Regions from separate parts of the Oceanobacillus locisalsi genome, predicted to be linked through region 1. Evidence: riboswitches for the same ligand, from Rfam matches in the RefSeq annotation. Region 1 holds a riboswitch; the other holds the start of a gene.
What was found. A riboswitch is a leader RNA that binds a small molecule or an ion and turns the genes downstream of it on or off. The one in region 1 is predicted to bind preQ1.

Region 1 (7,584 bases):
GAGATAGATGATGTGTTAGTGTTGCTCTCTGCAACCAATGAAATGCAAAAAATAACAACAAAGCCAATGATTACAATGTCGATGGGTCCGCTCGGAGTGATTACCCGATTATCCGGTCAGGTATTTGGTTCTGCATTAACTTTTGGAGCAGGAGAAAAAGCTTCTGCCCCGGGGCAAATTCCTGTCGGGGAAATGCGGCAAGTACTGGATGTGCTGGATAAATCAACAGGAGCTTGATACGAGTTTTTTTAATAAAACGCATGATAATTGCAGGAGGAAAATAAATGTCAGCAACGTTAGAAAAAGCAGCGAATGGATATATAGCAACATATGAACGTCAATGGGAAAAGACGATAGAAGAAGTGTGGTCTGTTCTTACACAAAATGATAAATTACAGCAGTGGATGCCGAATTTAGAAGTGGTAGACTTGCGTAAAAACGGAACGATGACATTCCATATGAATGATGGGATAGGGAGCTCTTTCAGTATTTCCATTTTAGATTTTCAAGCCTATTCTTATTGGCAATTTGAATGGGGAGATGGATCTGTCCGGTTTGAATTGGAACCTGTAGAAGAAGGGTGTAAGCTTATATTAAAAGAATATATTCCAGCGATGAGTAATCATGTTCCCAAAGATTTAGCAGGATGGTATATCTGCTTAGATATGTTTCAAGCAGTCTTAGAAGGAAAACCAATGGATTTCCCAAAAGAGTCATGGAAAACACATTATGAAGCATACAAGAAACAAGCCGCTCCTTTTTTAAGTGAAGATAAATAAAAAACAGTGCCTCAAAAGCTGATGCTTTCGTAGGCACTGTTGTTGTCTATTAATATGGATCTGCATCATGTCCTAGCTCTTCCGCGCGCTTTGGAGCCTGTTCGGCATCCGATGCGCCTAACGGATTCTGGCTGGTGCCGTGCTTTTTCGTCTGCTCTAATCCTTCTCGCAGGCGGCGTCCATATTCTTCATCCGCTTCTTCTGCTAATGCAATCATCTTATCTTGAATTTTCTTGTCACAGGTTGATAAATCGCCAATCAGATTAGACAGTAATTCATCTTTTTCCCAGTCTTCAAACTGACGGAAGGTTTCGCCGGCTTGTTTGGTATTATCATTGCGTTCAATGGATTCGCGTACAAGGTTTCCTTCTGCATGAGGGGTATACTCTTTTCCAGTCTGCTTTGCCTCTTCCAGACCGCCAAGTACAGACGGCTCGTAATTGACATGTGGGTTCTGGCCGGGTGCTTTATCGTTTTGCTGACGTAATTGTCCGCCTTCTTGATTGGTTGCCACCCGTTTTTTTGCTGCATTAATCGGTACTTGCAAGTAGTTGGCACCGACACGATAACGCTGTGTATCGGAGTAAGAGAAGGTACGGCCCTGCAGCATTTTATCGTCTGAAAAATCCAGCCCGTCAACTAACACACCGGTACCGAATGATGCCTGCTCTACTTCTGTAAAATAATTCTCTGGATTTTGATTTAATACCATTTTACCGACCGGCAGCCATGGAAATTTATCCTCCGGCCACAGTTTGGTATCATCTAACGGATCAAAATCAAGCTCCGGGTGATCATCGTCTGACATGATCTGTACCAGTAATTCCCATTCCGGGTAATCGTCGTTTTCAATGGCATCATATAAATCTTGTGTCGCATGGTTGAAATTCTCGCCTTGAATTTCTGTAGCTTCTTTCATGGTTAAATTTTTAATCCCTTGTTTCGGCTCCCAATGATACTTCACAAGAACAGCTTCTCCATCTTGATTGACCCATTTGTAGGTATTTACTCCAGAACCCTGCATCATACGGTAATTTGCAGGAATTCCCCATGGCGAATAAATAAACGTCACCATATGAAAAGATTCCGGCGAGTTGGCACAAAAATCAAAGAAGCGCTCAGAATCTTGAATGTTCGTGACTGGATCCGGGCGGAAAGCATGAATCATATCCGGAAATTTCATCGCATCACGAATAAAGAAAATCTTTATGTTGTTGCCGACAAGATCCCAGTTGCCATCTTCTGTGTAAAATTTCACCGCAAAACCGCGCGGATCGCGGACCGTTTCCGGAGAATGGGTGCCATGAACCACGGTTGAGAAGCGGACAAATACAGGTGTCTGTTTTCCTTTATCCTGAAAAACTTTTGCTCTCGTATATTTAGAAGCAGGGTCATCTCCAACGGTTCCATAGGTTTCAAAATACCCGTGCGCTCCGGCACCGCGGGCATGAACAATCCGTTCCGGTACTTTTTCACGGTCAAAATGACTTATTTTTTCAATGAAATCATAGTTCTCCAACGTTGCGGGGCCACGATTACTGACAGTACGGATATTTTGATTGTTGGTTACAGGATGACCTTGGCGGGTCGTTAAGGTTTTATCATTTTCAATGTTGGTTTGATTGGTGGATTTTTCTTTTTCAGACATGTGTTTATCCTCGTTTCTTTTGTAGATTTCTTCTTATTAGGATAGCCAATTCAGATGAAATTAACCGGTTTTTAGTGAATTTCTCAAAGAAGCAGGAAAAAGAAATGTATTATTTCTCTGGAAATATGGATGGAAAGGTTGACCTTTTCTAACAAGCGTTTAAAATAGGGATAAACTCATTTTTTGGAAAAGTTAAATTAGATAGAAGAAAGTGATAAATAATATTTAAAAAATAATGAAGTTTTACAAATAAAAAGTGGAGGTAGCAACCATGCCAATTAAAATTCCTAGAGAGTTACCGGCAAAAGAGATTTTAGAAGAAGAGAATATCTTTGTGATGGATGAACAGCGTGCTGCTTCACAGGAAATCCGTCCGCTTAGTATTCTTATTCTTAATTTAATGCCGGAAAAACAAAAAGCAGAAACACAACTGTTACGATATTTAGGGAATACACCGCTGCAAGTTCGGATTTCTTTTTTAAGGATGGCTTCGCATGAATCAAAGACAACCAGCAAGAACCATCTGGATACCTTTTATAAGACGTTTGAAGAAGTGCGGGATAAAACCTTTGATGGCATGATTATTACAGGTTCTCCCGTCGAACATCTAGACTTTGCTGATGTTGATTATTGGGAAGAATTGCAAGAAATTATGGATTGGACAAATGACCATGTGACCTCTACGCTCCATATTTGTTGGGGGGCACAGGCAGCTTTATATCATCATTATGGCATTGATAAGCACCCGCTTTCGAAAAAATGTTTTGGCATCTTTGAGCATGACGTGTTGACACCAAAAGAACGGCTGGTGAGAGGGTTTGATGAAGTATTTCTAGCACCGCATTCCCGCTACACAACGGTGTCAGCAGAAGAAATTAAGAACCATCCGGATTTGCAGCTGGTTGCGGAGTCTGAAAAAGCCGGCGTATTCTTGCTTGCTTCCAAGGACGGAAAGCATATCATGGCAACGGGGCATTTAGAATATACAGCATCGACATTGAAAGAAGAGTATGAAAGGGATCATGCCCGCGGTGTGAATACGGAAATACCGGAAAATTATTATCCGGATAATGATCCGGACAGGCGTCCGAAGCATCGGTGGAAAAGCCATTCGAGTCTGCTGTTTTCGAATTGGTTGAACTATTATGTGTATCAGGAAACCCCGTATGTGTGGGGAGGAGAATAAAAATAGAAGAAATTGCGGTGTATTACTGCGATATGCATGGAAGGGGTTCGGATCAGTCCGGACCTTTTTAATGGAAAAATAAGGCCAGGAATCATCCTGCCCTTATTATTTACTAAACGCCGCCACCAGTTATGTTGCGGGTTTGATCCATATCGTTTTTGATAAAACAGAAGCTTGTTCATAAGCATCAATTAGACCCTGTTGTTGGATGTTTGTTTTCGGTATGCGTTTATATTTCAGAACGATAGCGAACGCGGATGAAAAAGGGAAAGGATCCATAGTAACTGTCTCCGTATCTGCCCAGCTGATAGAAAAAGCAGATGGCAATGCAGAAGCGTTGTTTGATACAGCTAATCCTTTTCTGAAAAATGGATGAAGGTCTTCATCTGCAGCTCCAGCTTCATTCAAACATACAAACAGAGACAGGGTATCAGAAAATTGTAAAAGCGCATAATCCGCCGCAAACTGCTCCTTGTCAAAATCTTTCATCATGCTGATCAGCCATTCCTGCCGCGCTGCTTCTTGCTGAACGAATGTTTTTGCTTCCTCCGCAGTTACTTCTGTCAGGAACTGTTTATAATGTTCACTGCAGAGCAAAGCCGCATAGTTGTTCTGTTCCTGGACCATATTGATTCCATGCGTGTATAATACCGTTTTGGGAATTACCGGGAAATCCATAAAGGAATACGGCTGATTTGCCTGATCATTCCAAAAAGGCTGACGGTCAAATGCTTCCCATCCGGAATCATGCTGATAAGCGGCGTAGATAACGGCATCTTTATAAGGCGTATGCTCAAAGTAAACAGGGGCTAACTGTTCCAACATTTCTCCTGATAATAGAGCATGATCCACTTGCGATATGAATATAAAATGTTCCCCTTGGTCTCGGATAATCATCTAAAGCCTTCCTCCCGCCATAATGGTCGTTTGTAATTGCTTCACAGGTTTGGTCTATATGCAATGATAAAATGCGTCTTTCCATTGTAAAAAAAAGACGATGACTCTTATCCATCGTCTTTTTTTACTTTATATCATTTTATCAAAGTGGATCCGTTTATATAAAGCATAAAAAATAGGGATACCTATCAGTAATACAATAAATTCACTGGCTGCAGTTGTGAGCCAAGTAAATAAAAATGGCAGCTGTACAGCAATATTCAACATAAAGGCAATGATAAACATATTAAAACTGAAAACCAATGTATTCAGAAAGAATAGCAATAATGTGTTTTTAATATATTTTTTCAAGAAAATGATAATGCCTAAAGATATAGCAGTGTGTGCTGTCCCGAAAACGAGGTCCAGGCCGCCTGCCATAGAAAATAAATTAGAAGCAAATACACCAATTGTAATCCCGAAAAAATAACGTTTATCAAAGATAATTAAATGGTTGAACATCTCAGATATTCGAAATTGAATCGCCCCAAATGCAACTGGCGATACCAATAAAGATACGGCCACATATAATGCTGCAATAATGCCATTCACCACAAGTGTCTTGATATTCATATTCTGTTTTTTCCTCCTAGTTTTTTATCGTGGGATGGTTACGAACCACGTTATGCATAGAGTATCATATCAGGATTAAAGAAGGAAAACAACAGATGTTGCTCAGGTGCAAAGCAATATCCAAATAAGAAGTTTTGACCAATTATCATTCGTCGGTTACAATTAATTACATAAAGTAAGTTTGTTATTTTTAGTTAATATTAATGGAGTGAATCAGATTATTACAGTGTTCTGTCTCCTGCTTAGAATATTCAACTTACCTCTGCTTTTGAGGTGGCAGGCTACAGTTAGCTACACTACAATAAACAGTCCAAAAAGGGGATGACTGAAAGATGGAAAATAAATTTTTTGAAACACAGGCCATGCATGTATCAGATATAACGATGCAAGTAACTGATCTGCAGCGATCCATTGCTTTTTATCAAGACTTCCTAGGTTTTCAAGTGATGGAGAGAACAGCGCATAAAGCAATGTTTTCAGCGGATGGAAAAAAAGCTTTGATCACACTGGAACAGCCGGAAAATGTGGTGGCAAAACAACGAAGAACAACAGGCCTTTATCATGTTGCTATCCTTCTTCCGTCAAGAATTGATTTAGCAAATTTCTTAAAACATTTGCTGCAAGCTGGCAGAGCATACACGTTGCAGCTGGGGGCTGCTGATCATTTAGTTAGTGAAGCGCTCTATTTTTCTGACCCGGATGGCAATGGAATCGAAGTAGCAAGCGACCGCTTATCTAGTACCTGGAATTGGTCGGGAGAGTTCGTGCAGATGAGCACAGACCCGCTGGATGCAGATGGACTTTTGGAATCAGTAACAGCGGATTGGAATAAGATGCCTGAAAAAACGCTTATTGGACATATTCATTTACATGTGAATAATTTGCGGGAAGCAAAGGAATTCTATATAGAAGGATTAGGCTTTCAAGAGGTAATGGCTTTTTCAGGGGCTTCTTTTTTGTCCGATAGAGGGTATCATCATCATGTTGCTATTAATACATGGAATGGGACAGATGCGCCAATTCCTGATTCCAATGAAACAGGGCTGCATGTTTTTACGATAGCTTATCCAACCAAAGAAGAAACAGAAAAAGCAAAGCAAAGGCTCGAAGCTTTGGGTTATTCGGTTAATGAAGATATGGTGAAGGACCCTGCAGGAAACCAAATCGTTCTATCTTTTAACTGATTCCGTAAAGAAAAAATCAGCTGCCTGTAAATAGTGGATAGACAAATACAATTACGGTAGAATATAAACACAAGAGCAGGAAAAGATAGGGAGTATTTTTATGGAATATATTTTATTAATTGTAGGGTTTATTTTATTAGTAAAAGGAGCGGACTGGTTTGTAGACGGTTCTGCTAATATATCCAGACTGTTGCGTGTTCCCCCGGTATTAATCGGATTAACCATTGTTGCTTTGGGAACCAGTGCGCCGGAAGTGACAGTCAGTCTTATTGCGGCAATCCAGGGAACGGCAGATGTGTCGGTCGGGAATGTCGTCGGAAGTAATATTTTTAATATAACGATGGTTGTAGGTATTGCAGCGGTTATCTTTCCGCTTCAGGTGAAAAATGAAATGATTGTGAAGCAGATTCCTTTTACATTACTGGCTTCCTTAGCTTTAATAGCATTGGCTGGAGACGTGACATTACAAGGATCTGCAGAAAATATACTTAGCAGAAGTGACGGGTTTATATTCATCTTGTTTCTGTCTATTTTTATGTACTATATTATCGAGGTAGGTTTAAAAAGCAGGAAAGAAACGAAACCCATTGGAGATTCGAATGTAAAGTGGGGGAAAAGCACGCTTATTACGGTGATTGGTGTTGCAGCCATTATTATAGGCGGCCAGTTTGTTGTAAATAATGCAACAGAAATTGCGCTGGCATGGGGGATGAGCGAGGCTTTAGTCGGCCTGACTATTGTTGCTGTCGGAACATCACTCCCGGAACTGGTTACATCGATATCTGCAGCGTTGAAAAAAGAAAGTGAGATTGCCATGGGGAACGTGGTTGGCAGTTGTATCTTTAATATACTATTTGTTTTGGGTACCACTTCATTAATTTCCCCATTGTCGATTAATCCTGTTATTTTTACAGATATCTGGATTATGATTGTATTGACGATTTTATTACTTATTTTTTCAAGGACAGGTTTTCGGATCGGGCGCAAGGAAGGATTCATTCTTTTCCTTATGTATGTCATCTATATGGTTTATATTATTATGAGAAATTAAAAAATCCTAGAAGGACTGTATCTTTTGATACGTTTTCAAACTTGTTTATCGAGTTTTTAAAGTAAAGGTATAAGGTTATATAGAATGGAATGTAAAACAGCTATAAAAAATACAAAGAAGGATTTAGGAGGAACGATGGTACAAAAAGGAAGAATCCTCTTATCAATAGTTATTATTGTGTTGGCAGGATATAGTATGATAACCCAAAATTTTGGACTTGCTCCTTA
Region 2 (7,584 bases), 120 kb from region 1:
GAGTAATCCTGATTTTTGTAAATAATCGGTAACTACTTTGGATCCTGGTGTTAAAGAGGCCTTAACATAGTTAGGTTTCATTAATTTTTTTTCAAAGGCTTTTTTTGCGATGAGTCCTGCACCAATCATTACATTCGGATTAGAAGTATTCGTACAGCTTGTAATTGCCGCAATAGCGACACTACCCGTTTTTAAAACTTCTCCTTCGACAATAACTTCCTTCTCAATAGCTTCATCTGTTAATTCATATCCTCCGTCTGAAACAGATTTGCGCAATTGATTTTTAAAACTTTGCTTCATATCTGTTAAATCGACGCGATCCTGTGGTCTTTTCGGACCAGCTAGCGTAGTTACCACTGATGAGAGGTCGAGTTCAATCGTATCCGAATATGCAGGGTAACTTGTTCCTATTTCATAAAACATATTCTGCTCTTGATAATAGGTCTTGATTAAATCAATTTTTTCTTCACTGTGACCAATCATACGAAGATAATTCAACGTCTCATCATCAACAGGAAAATAGGATATTGTTGAACCTGATTCCGGTGCCATATTGGATATAGTTGAACGATCGAATACAGTTAGTGACTTCACTCCTGGTCCATAAAATTCAACAAATTTTCCAACAACATTTTTTTCCCTAAGCATGTTTGTAATAGTTAACGCGAGATCCGTTGCAGTGGCACCTTCAGGTAAATAACCTGTTAATTTAAATCCAATTACTTCTGGACTTAGAAGATAAAGTGGATCGCCAAGCATAGCTGCTTCTGCTTCAATACCGCCTACGCCATATCCTACAATTCCTAAACCATTAATCATTGTCGTATGGGAGTCAGCACCAACCAACGAATCTGGAAAGATAATCGTCTCATCATCTTGTTCTTCTATAACAGCCACTTTAGATAAATACTCTAAATTGATTTGGTGCATAATCCCTGAAGAAGGTGGAAAAACACGTAAATTATCAAAATTAGATTGTGCCCATTTTAGGAATTGAAATCTTTCTCTATTTCTTTCAAATTCACGTTTTTCATTTAGTCTTCTTGCATTTTCTGCCCCTGCAAAATCTACCATTACAGAATGATCTACAACTAAATCTACTGGAATTTTCGGATTAACTATACCTACATCTTCACCTAACTCATTTACTGCATCCCTGAGTAATGCAAGGTCAACAATTGCAGGAATGCCAGTCGTATCATGTAATAAGACCCGATATGGTTTAAATGGCACCTCCTTTTTTCCTTCTTTTTCATCAGCCCAACTGGCTAATTGATATACATGATTTTTTGTTATTTTCTTGCCGTCTATATTTCTAAGTGCTGCTTCTAAAATAACTTTTATACTATATGGCAATCGAGAAAAATCTTTTCCCATTTCTGCAGCTAGCTTTTTTAATGAATAATAATGATAACTCTTCCCCTTAAGTGTAAATCTGTCTTTATTTTCCAAGAGCAGTTCTTCATTCATAAAAATACTCCCCTATGATTTATTTCAAATTTGATTATCATCAGTTTAATGTAAGCGCAGTCATAATTGAAGTATCGATTTTTTATAAATAAACATAAATAAAAAGAATAACATTGATACGTAAATACATCCAACTAATTAGATCACTATTATATGGGCTCTTGAAAATCAATGGTTTTGATAAAATCTACAAATGTCCTAACGATATTGAGCTGAAATGATTGCTCTTTATAAAGCATCCAGGAAGAACGTGCTACTGGATTATTATTTTTATCTTTTAGATTTATCTTATAAACATTAGGAATATCATTAACTACCAATTTAGGTAAAATAGCATAACCAAGACCTTGATTCAACATTGCTTTACATATGTCCGTTTGCCCGACAACCATATGGATATTTGGTGCTTGTATATAATTTTCTAACCACCATGTATCAATTAGTTCCTTTAATTTATAATCAGTTTTATATTCAATTCGAGGCGTATCAGGTAGAGTTTCCAAATTAATTTTATTCATTGAGGCTACACATATTGGTTCTTCAAATAATAAATGTTTGTGGTCTCGCCAGGCATAATCTCCCCTCACAAAACTAATGTGAATATCCTGATCCTGCATCATTTTGAATATTTCACTGCTAAAACCGCTGGTAACATTAAATTGAACTAACGGATGTTTTTCTTTAAATTGCTGTAAAATATCAGGAATCTTATATCTCGTCATAAAATTGGAAACTCCAATTTTCAATGTTCCAACAAGCGGTTCCCTCATACTAGATAAGAAACCCTTAAGCTCTTCTATTTGTTTCAAATAATCTAAAGCCTGTTCTGCTAAATATTCTCCCTGTGGTGTTAGTTGAGCACCGCGATTCATCTGGTATACGATATTTACGTTTAATTCTTTTTCCATTTTTTTAATTCTTACAGTTACTGCGGGCTGTGTCATAAATAACTTCTTCGCTGCTTTTGAAATATTGCCTTCTTTTTTTATCATCCATAAGATTTCCCAATCCTTTTGGTCCACTTCCCCACTTCCTTTCAACTAATTATCTTTATTATTTTATATTACATCAATAAAAGCATGAATGAAAAATTCTTAAGAAAAGTGATGATTAAACGCTATTAAAAATGGAGAATTACTATCCTATATTCTCTTTCTTCTCATAAAAGACCAGCTAGTTTTTTCACTAGCTGGTCTTTTATGAGATATCAGGATGCTTCCAATAACGCTGTTTGATGTTTTGCCTCATATTTACGCGCCCAGCGGACAAGTAAATACGCAAATGGTGTATCAACCGCCGCAACGGTAAATTTCCATATATATTGCGAGACAATCATTCCCAGCAGAACGGATGTCGGAACAACTCCCCAAAAAGCAATAATAATAAACAGGACGGTATCAAAAAGCTGGCTGATCATCGTTGATAAATTATTACGCAGCCACAGCTTTTTTCTTCCATGCCGCTCTTTTAAAGTATGAAAAATGGAGACATCCAAGTGCTGGCTGACAAAATAAGAAACAAGGCTTGCAATAATAATCCGGAAGCTACCGCTAAAAATCTCTTCAAAAGCCGCCTGTGATTGAAAATCGGCTGCCGGCGGAAGTTGAATGGAAATATAGATAAATAGCATTGCAATGATTTGTGTGAAAAATCCGGCTTGTACCGTTTTTCTGGCTGCATCCTTTCCATACACTTCCCCAATAACATCCGTCATCAGATAGGTAACCACATAAACAATCGCTGCTGCAGGCAACACGATGCTTCCCATTTGAAATAATTTCACTGATAAAATGTTCGACAATAATAACAAGCCGACAAAAATAGCATTAAAATAAATATACATTATCCTGTTCCCTTCTCTTCACAGGTGCAAGGATCTAACGTTTCCCTCTATCGATTATCTACCTTTTCCGGATACATATCATGCTGCATTAACCGATTTTCCGCCATCGTTTCAAATTTTGTTCCCGGCTTTCCATAATTGCAATAAGGATCAATGGAAATGCCTCCGCGCGGCGTGAATTTCCCTCTCACTTCAATATAACGCGGATCCATCAAATCGATTAAATCATTCATAATAATATTGACACAATCTTCATGGAAATCACCGTGATTCCGGAAACTGAATAAATATAATTTTAATGATTTGCTTTCTACCATTTTAATATCCGGAATATAGCTGATATAAATGGTTCCAAAATCAGGTTGATTTGTTTTGGGACAAAGCGTTGTAAATTCCGGACAGTTTAATTTGACAAAATAATTCCGGTCAGGATGCTGGTTATCAAATGTTTCTAACACTTCCGGTGTATAATTAAAAGCATAGGCAGTCTCCTGATTTCCCAATAAATCCATTTCTTTTAGTTCTTTCTCACTTCTTCCTGCCATGCTGCTTCACCTCCTTTGGTATACATCTGTTGGTCTTTTCATGCTTTAAACACAAAAAAGCCATGCCCCTAAGGAACATGACTGGATAATCACAAGTTGTCCTTAGTTTTTTATAGAGGGTTAATGCTAAGAACCTCTACCTGTTGATTGAAATTAACACTACCTATTATAAAAAGGAACCTTTGGGCTGTCAATCTTGTTTTGTGCGACAATTCTTCGTGAAACATCACTAATTATTGCCCTCGTAAAAAAATTCCGGGTATCAGCTTTTAAACCCGGAATTTTTCTATCACCTGTTTTCTTCTCTGTCTTCACCAATAATCCGTACTTCACGTTCTAATTGCACAGCAAACTTTTCTTTGACCGTCTCCTGAACAAATTCAATTAATGAAATATATTCCGATGCTGTTGCATTATTTTTATTAACAATAAAGCCAGCATGTTTAGTAGATACTTCTGCTCCACCGATTTTCTTTCCTTGAAGATTACTGTCTTGAATCAGTTTTCCGGCAAAAAATCCAGGCGGACGTTTGAATACACTGCCGCAAGACGGGTATTCAAGCGGCTGTTTGGACTCTCTTTTATATGTAAGATCATCCATTGCTTCTTTAATTTCTTCCTTATTTCCAAGTTTTAAGGCGAATGTTGCCTCTAAAACAATATATCCATTATCCGGAATATTACTTGTGCGATAGCTGAGGTCTAATTGATCGGCAGTTAACTTTAGCAGATCACCATCTCTTGTTACAACCACTGCACTTTCCAATGCATCTTTAATTTCTCCTCCGTATGCCCCGGCGTTCATATACAATGCTCCGCCGACTGAACCTGGAATACCACAAGCAAACTCTAATCCGGCAAGCTCTTCTTCTAAAGCGAAACGCGATGCGTCAATAATCCTTGCGCCGCTTTGGGAGATAACCTTCTCCTCTTCTCTCCAAATCGATGACAGCTGTTGCAAATTCATCACAATTCCGCGGATGCCTCCATCTTTCACAATCAAATTGGAGCCATTTCCGAGCATTGTAAATGGTACATTTTCCTGGTTGGCAAAACGGATGATCGCCTGCACTTCTTCATAAGCAGACGGCGTTATATAAAAATCCGCCGTGCCGCCTAATCTCGTATACGTATGTTTTCTAATCGGCTCATCCACCAGGACGTTATTTTTATCCGTATGTTGACTTAATCGTTCATAGAGATGTCGGTAATTATTCATGCTATCAATCCTTTAATTTGTCAAAAGCGATGAAGCTTTTTTGACTTTGTTATTCGTACTTTCAAAGCTATATAAAACGAAACTTCATTCTGAAGGAGTTTTTGCTTTTCTTCCACAGAATGATTAGCCTGCGTGATTCAGGGAGTTAGCGCCTGTTATCTTCCGCCTAAATACATTTATTCTCTCTCTGTATTTGGAGGCGGGCATTTTATGGGCGGTTCTCCGTTATAAAATGAATCTTATGCTGATAATTCAATCCTATACTATTGTAGTTGAATCTGATTAATCTTGCCACAAAAAGCTATGAATCAATTCATCAATTTGCAGGCTTTCATGCAAAGCACTGTGTGTAAGGTGCGGATCATCAATAATGGTCTCTTGAAAATTTTTCTCCGGTATCAAATATCTCAGTGTTTTGACACTTTCTGGCACGGCAACAGAATCTCCCGTACTGGCAATACTGTACACATTTACATCTGCCGGAAACATATTCTCCCGCAGCATATTTAAAGCATGCGAATCCGGCTTCAAATCCTCCGCTGCAGCATCCTGATGAAGTTCAAAATAGCCTTCATTATAAATACCATCAAATGGACTGCCTATTGCCACAAGTTTATTTACTGTCGGGTATTCGTTTCTTGTATATTCCATTGTATATTTCACTGCTAAGATACCGCCCATTGAATGTCCAATTAAATTCACATCTTCCACACGATAATTATTCTTTAGATGGCGCAGCACTTTCGCAACCCATTCTGTACTATCTTTAAAACTGGCACGGTTATCTTCTAACACAATCTGCACAAATGTCGGCGCATATCTTCCATTATTTAAGTTATAATCGACAATGTCACCATTTTCCTTCACATAGTAAATAAAACCTTTATTTCCCCATCGATGTATATTTTCAAAGCGATCCAGCATATAACCAAATGAATTTTCCGTTCCTTTATATCCATGTATAAAAACAGTGGGTGCCCCTGTATATTCTCCAGCTTGTGTTTCGTCCTTTTGATAAAAGTAAACACTCAAAGCAGCACCGCTGACAATGAGTACACTTAAAGTAATAATGATAATCTGCTTTTTCATGTATTTATTTCCCTCAATTTCTATTGTAAATCTGTGTGTGTAACATAATCAAAAGCACGTAGCTATTATAACATCGTTCCCTTTTCGGGACACCCTTCTAATGCTTTATGTATTCATTTTTTTACAGTACCGACATATCTTTTTGTCTAAAATATAAACAGCGGAAACAGCAGAAGCTAAAATAAAATAGAAAACCTGCTGTTCCAGGGTGAATAAGATATGATGTGTAGCTCCCACTCCGGCCAAGCCCTGCGCTCTGATGGGATACTACAGCGTTTAGAAAAATAACAACCTGATGAAGTAATCGCTTTTAAGCCTAAATAACCAATCATTCTGGTGTTTCAGTTACATGACAGTATGAGTCTCATATCAAGAATAACTTTCATGCACAGAAAGGAAAGATTAAGGAAGGATCGACCTTGGTCGAACTTCCTTTGCTTACTCGTCCCATCGAAAATATTTGTACGTCGGAAAGCAAAACGGTCCGCCGCAGCGGTAGCCTTACACTTCACCTTCTCACCTTTCTCAACAGCTGTACGGAATAGAAATTACTTTTTAAAGGGCGTAAGTTGAGTTATTTGCAGAAAAAAAGCAAATAGAACCTGCCTTTTTAGCAGCATTCCATTTGCTTTAAGCCTTAGTGGACAATTAATTCATGCATAATCTCTTCTTCACCTAAATCAGATGGATGGTAAGTCGTCCAATTATCCATTTCTTCTAATAAGTCTTCATTTTCATCTCCTACGCACAAGTGGAAATGCCATGATTCACCAGGTGCGATTCCGTGATCACTAAATTGAATATATGCCGGCAGATGTTCATCTGCTTCTCCCTCTAGTTCGAAAATATAACGAACGCCGCGTTTTCTGCTTCATATTCAAGAATTTCATAGCTGTCATAAGCGTACGTACCTGTGTGCTCTTCACCGTTTTGGTAAAAAGTGATTTCATCTCCATCAATAACGATACGCTCGACATCGGTTTCGTAACCAGCCGTATAGCAATCTTTGTAATCATCGGCTGTCATATCGTCACTTTCTTCCGCCCTATGTTCAAATACTTCATCTAAAGAATCATCCTCTAAATATGGGTAGATAGATTGCCAGTCTCCTTCCCAATCACTAAGCGGACGATCTTCTCCTTGCTCGTCTTCAAAATATCCTTCATAGATCTGCCAGCTCTCTTCATCGTCTCTATGATGATGGTGATGTCCATCCTAGTGGTCATCAATCGTGATTTCGGTAACAGGTGACTTAGCAACCGGCTCATGATCATCATCATAAAGAACAGCAAGCACCTCTTGCCCGTCTACTTCTGCATCTCCCATATAAGAGTCTTCATATTGATCTTCTGCTACTGTCCATTCCTCGTCAGAAGAATCACGTATGTACCAATGCCAATGATCCAATCCTTCTTCCT

Region 2: another riboswitch for preQ1. It lies ahead of queF (preQ(1) synthase); the one in region 1 lies ahead of ACFQ19_RS03445 (QueT transporter family protein).

Annotation. Positions count from the first base shown of each region.
Region 1 covers NZ_JBHTKK010000002.1:267,780-275,363, forward strand. The annotation lists gene aroD (type I 3-dehydroquinate dehydratase) at 1-237, shown strand, start outside; gene ACFQ19_RS03425 (SRPBCC family protein) at 285-779, shown strand; gene ACFQ19_RS03430 (catalase) at 829-2,427, opposite strand; gene metA (homoserine O-acetyltransferase MetA) at 2,699-3,613, shown strand; gene ACFQ19_RS03440 (DUF3891 family protein) at 3,743-4,510, opposite strand; gene ACFQ19_RS03445 (QueT transporter family protein) at 4,640-5,122, opposite strand; PreQ1 riboswitch class I at 5,133-5,177, opposite strand; gene ACFQ19_RS03450 (VOC family protein) at 5,455-6,306, shown strand; gene ACFQ19_RS03455 (calcium/sodium antiporter) at 6,407-7,357, shown strand; gene ACFQ19_RS03460 (DUF3953 domain-containing protein) at 7,493-7,584, shown strand, end outside.
Region 2 covers NZ_JBHTKK010000002.1:387,209-394,792, reverse strand. The annotation lists gene acnA (aconitate hydratase AcnA) at 1-1,470, opposite strand, end outside; gene ACFQ19_RS04065 (LysR family transcriptional regulator) at 1,620-2,492, opposite strand; gene ACFQ19_RS04060 (queuosine precursor transporter) at 2,678-3,313, opposite strand; gene queF (preQ(1) synthase) at 3,361-3,858, opposite strand; PreQ1 riboswitch class I at 3,955-4,001, opposite strand; gene murB (UDP-N-acetylmuramate dehydrogenase) at 4,148-5,077, opposite strand; gene ACFQ19_RS04045 (alpha/beta fold hydrolase) at 5,360-6,166, opposite strand; partial or broken gene ACFQ19_RS04040 (ZinT/AdcA family metal-binding protein) at 6,804-7,336, opposite strand; gene ACFQ19_RS04035 (hypothetical protein) at 7,382-7,584, opposite strand, start outside.